One region of the Methylobacterium sp. FW306-05-D genome, then DNA from elsewhere that is predicted to be linked to it. Evidence: riboswitches for the same ligand, from Rfam matches in the RefSeq annotation. Region 1 holds a riboswitch; the other holds the start of a gene.
The links. A riboswitch is a leader RNA that binds a small molecule or an ion and turns the genes downstream of it on or off. The one in region 1 is predicted to bind cobalamin.
Positions count from the first base shown of each region.

Region 2: another riboswitch for cobalamin. It lies ahead of AC3WLN_RS16150 (TonB-dependent receptor); the one in region 1 lies ahead of AC3WLN_RS05045 (TonB-dependent siderophore receptor).

Region 1 covers NZ_JBYSXL010000008.1:6,335-8,530, reverse strand. Annotated here, with positions in the region: gene AC3WLN_RS05050 (hypothetical protein) at 1-329, shown strand, start outside; cobalamin riboswitch at 521-744, shown strand; gene AC3WLN_RS05045 (TonB-dependent siderophore receptor) at 970-2,196, shown strand, end outside.
Region 2 covers NZ_JBYSXL010000048.1:20,416-22,611, forward strand. Annotated here, with positions in the region: gene AC3WLN_RS16145 (hypothetical protein) at 215-526, shown strand; cobalamin riboswitch at 602-801, shown strand; gene AC3WLN_RS16150 (TonB-dependent receptor) at 1,075-2,196, shown strand, end outside.

The DNA.
Region 1 (2,196 bases):
CCGAAATCAGCCGCGAGTCTGTGGCGGAATTTCCTGATGCGGTGACGTTGGCCGAACTTGAGGATGATACCGAGATCGAATCCTACTCTGACGTAATCCTCGAAGTCCGCGCAACTGACCGTGACAGAGCCGAAATAGGCTGGGCCGGCCGGCTTCATATTGGGGCGATGTCTACAAAGAGGCTTAGCTTAAAACTTTCTCCAAGCGTTGATCGGGAAGCCCTCTCGAAATTAGAGCGCGTGAAAGTCGAAGCGCTTGTCGAGAGCAGACGGATGAACGATGACACGCTTAAACCAATCCGTATACATGTCTTACGCATCCTAGATTAACCCTCAAATAGCGCTTACCGAATCAATTCATTTATTCAAACACTTAATCAGTGATAATTCTATTTGGTGCATTTACCCTGTCGGGTCACCCTCCCGGACCCAACGCAACCGTGATCAGGCTTAGGGGCTCATAACGTTACAACGTTGCAAAAAATCGAGTGCGCCCCGTTGACTTGCCGGCCGGCCACGGGAAAAGGTCCACCGGCCAAGGTTCCCGCGGGTCGTCGGCCCCGGGGGCGAAGAGGGACTTCGGGGTGCTCATCGGGGCGCTTCCGAAGCGGCCCCCGCACCTGTCGGCGGCGAGGTCCCGCCCTCCGGAGTCACCGGTGCATCGCACCGGGACGGCCGGGCGGGAGCGACGACCCGTGCGCCAGGAGGCGGCAGCCAGGATGCCTGCCTCGGGCAATGAAATGTCTCTCGGGCGGGGGTGTCCCGGCGGAGCGCTGGAACGGGCCGGGCTGCCGAGGCATCCGATCCCCGTGAGGGCACCCGCTCGGCCGTCGCTCGACAACCATGAGCGCCACCGGTGTCCCTCCGTCCGAGCCCGTCCGCCGCGAAGGCCGCGATCCCGAACCTGCCCCGCGCGGCCGAGGCGCGACGGCGGTCGGGGCGCCGGGGCTCGCGCTGCGCGCTCGCGGCGATGCTCTCGGCGGGTTCGCCGGCCCTGGAGGCGCGGGCGCAGGAGGCCGTCACCCTGGAGGAGCTGTCGGTGGAAGGGGCGGGCGGCGCCCCGGCCACGGGCGCGGCGGGCCTCGCCCCCGGGATCGGGCTGATCGGCCCGACGCCGGGTTACCGGGCCGACCGGGCGGTGAGCAGCACCAAGACCGACACGCCCCAGCGCGACGTGCCCCAGGTCGTCACCGTCGCGCCCCGCGCGGTGATCACCGACCTCGCCGCCACCCGGGTCGACCGGGTCTTCAACTACACGCCCGGCGTCGCCCAGCAGAATAATTTCGGCGGCCTGACGGTGTTCAGCTACGCCGTGCGCGGAACCACGACCTCGGAACTCTACCGCAACGGCTTCCCGATCAACCGGGGCTCGCCGCCGCCGCCCGACACCCAGAACGTCGAGCGCATCGAGGTGCTGAAGGGCCCCGGCGGCGGCCTGTTCGGGCGCAGCGACCCGGGCGGCCTCGTCAACGTCGTCACCAAGCAGCCGACGGCCGAGCGCTTCGTCGAGATGGGCGGCCTCTGGGGCTCGTTCGAGCAGTTCCGCGGCACAGTCGATGCCGGCGGCGCCCTCAACGCGGACGGCACGCTGCTCTACCGCTTCAACGTCGCGGGCGGCCGCCAGAACAGCTTTCGCGATTTCGTGGATGGCGACCGGCTCCTCGTCGCGCCCGTGGTGAGCTGGCAGGTCACGCCGGACACGAAGGTCACCGTCGAGACCGAGTTCCTGCGCAACCGGATCGTGTTCGACCGGGGCGTCATCGCGATCAACAAGCAACTGGGATTCCTGCCGATCTCCCGGTTCCTCGGCGAGCCGGGCCAGAGCACGTACCAGAGCTCGGACACGATGCAGGTTCGGGTCGAGCACCGCTTCGACGCCGATTGGCAGATGCGGCTCGCCACCCACTTCAACACCGGCTCGCTGGCCGGGGAATCGGCGGAGATCCGCGCCATCGCCGCCGACAACCGCACGGTGCTGCGCGACCGGAATGTTCGCGATTACCGCTGGGACACGGCGATCGGCCAGGCCGAGGTGGTGGGGCGCTTCGCCACCGGCGCATTCGGCCACACCGTGCTCCTCGGCTTCGAGCGCGAGAGCACCGACAGCCGCGTGGTCTACGAGCGCTCGAACTTCCGCCAGAGCCCCTACAGCCTCGACATCTACGATCCGCGCTACGGCCAACCTCTGCCGCCGATC
Region 2 (2,196 bases), on a different contig from region 1:
CTCAATCACGCGAAAACGCAGGCCAGTCATGCCGTTAGGGGTCCCATGCGTTTTTTGCAGAGCCGGTGACCGGCAGGTTAAAATCGTTCTGAGCCGCATTGCGGGAGACCGGGTGGCCCGTCGCCGGGGCCGCTCCCTGGCGAAGCGCCGGCCGATCGCCTAACCCTCGGGCCGAAACGGCGGCGGAGACGCCCGGGATGCGGGAGCGCGGGACATGAGGACGCCGGTGAGGATCTTCGCGGCGGCGGCCGTCGCCCTCGCGGTCGGCCTCGCGGTGATGGCGCATGACCGCCAGATCGGCGCCGAATGGGCCGTGTCGGCCGAGCAGATCGCCGACGCGCGGGCCTATGGCAAGCCCGGGGTCGAGCTCCCGCCCGGCCACATGGTCACCGAGCCCCAGCGCAGCGAGGGCGCGGAGCGGCTTCCCCTGAAGTGGATCCTGCTCGGCCTCGCGGCCGGCGGCGCGGTGCTGGCCGGAACCGGGCATCGGCGCGAGCCTGTGCGAAAACCGGACGGCCGGCGCTGAGGGTCTCCTGTCGCGCACCGGGCACACCGGCCCGAAAACCACGCGCGGCCATTGACGCTGCCGCGGCCCATCGGGCCTCCTGTCCCGCGACGGTTCCTCGGTCACGAGGATCAAAAGGGAACGCGGTGAGGGTGTGAGCCCGAGGCCGCGGCTGCCCCCGCAACTGTGAGCGGCGAGCCCCTCATCAGCACGTCACTGGGCCCATCCGGCCTGGGAAGACGATGAGAGGGCGGTGACCCGCGAGCCAGGAGACCTGCCGTCAGTCGTGGTCACACGCGAAACGCATCGGGCGGGGTGTCCCGGTGGGTGTCGGGGTGGATGCCGTGCGGCATCCGGGCCGGCCTCGTTCGCGGTGACGTGCCACAGACGTCGCTCGAGGTCTTATGCCGTCCTCCCGTTCCGGGTCGCTGACCCGTCCAAGCCCTGCCTTGCGATGTCCTGCCTTGCGATCCTGGCTGCTGGCCTCCTGTGCCGGCCTCGCCTGCTGCGGCGCCGGGGTCCGGAGCGCCGTCGCCCAGTCCGCGCAGGCGGACCTCGCCGAACTCTCCGTGACGGCCGAGGCCCCGGCCACCGGCGGCAGCGGACCGGCCGCCCATGCGGGCTTCGTCGGCGGCGTCACCGGCATCGGGGGCGGCCTGCGGACCGTCGATGCGGCGAGCGCCGGCATCCTCTCGGGCGCGGCGCTCAACAGCCGGCCGATCACCCGGCCGGGCGAGGCCCTGGAGAGCGTGCCCGGCCTCATCGTCACCCAGCATTCCGGCGAGGGGAAGGCCAACCAGTTCTTCCTGCGCGGGTTCAACCTCGACCACGGCACTGACATCGCGCTTCACGTGGACGGCATGCCGGTGAACATGCGCACCCACGCCCACGGCCAGGGCTACGCCGATCTGAACTTTCTCATCCCCGAGCTCGTCGGCGCGGTGGAGTTCCACAAGGGACCCTACTTCGTCCGGGACGGCGACTTCGCCTCGGCCGGCTCGGTGCGGATCGACTATCTCGACACGGTCGATAAGAACCTCGCCCTGACCTCCTTCGGCAGCTTCGGCTACAAGCGCGCGCTCAGCATCGCCTCCGCGCCCCTCGGCGCCGGCAACCTTCTGGTCGCCGGCGAGGCCCAGACCTATGACGGGCCCTGGGACGTGCCGGACCGGCTCGCCAAGCTCAACGGCGTCGTCCGCTACAGCCAGGGCACGGCCCTCGACGGCTTCGCGGTCACGGGCATGGCCTACTGGGCGAAGTGGAACGCCACCAACCAGATCCCGGAGCGGGCGGTCGCGGAGGGGATCATCGGCCGCTTCGGCAGCCTGAACCCCACGGATGGCGGCGACACCGGCCGCTTCTCGCTCTCGGGCCGCTGGAGCCGGACGAGCGAGGCCGGCATCACCCGGGCGAGCGCCTACGTGATCCGCTACGGGATGAACCTGTTCAACGACTTCACCTATTTCCTCAACGACCCGGTCGCCGGCGACCAGTTCCGCCAGCGCGACAGCCGCGTTCTCGGCGGCGGCGAGGTCAGCCACACCGTCCCGGGCAGCCTGTTCGACTTGCCCATGGAGAACGAGTTCGGCCTCCAGACCCGCACCGACGACATCCGGGTCGGCCTCTTCAACACCGCCGCGCGGCAGTACCGCTCGACCGTGCTGGACGACCGGGTGCTGGAGGCGAGCGCC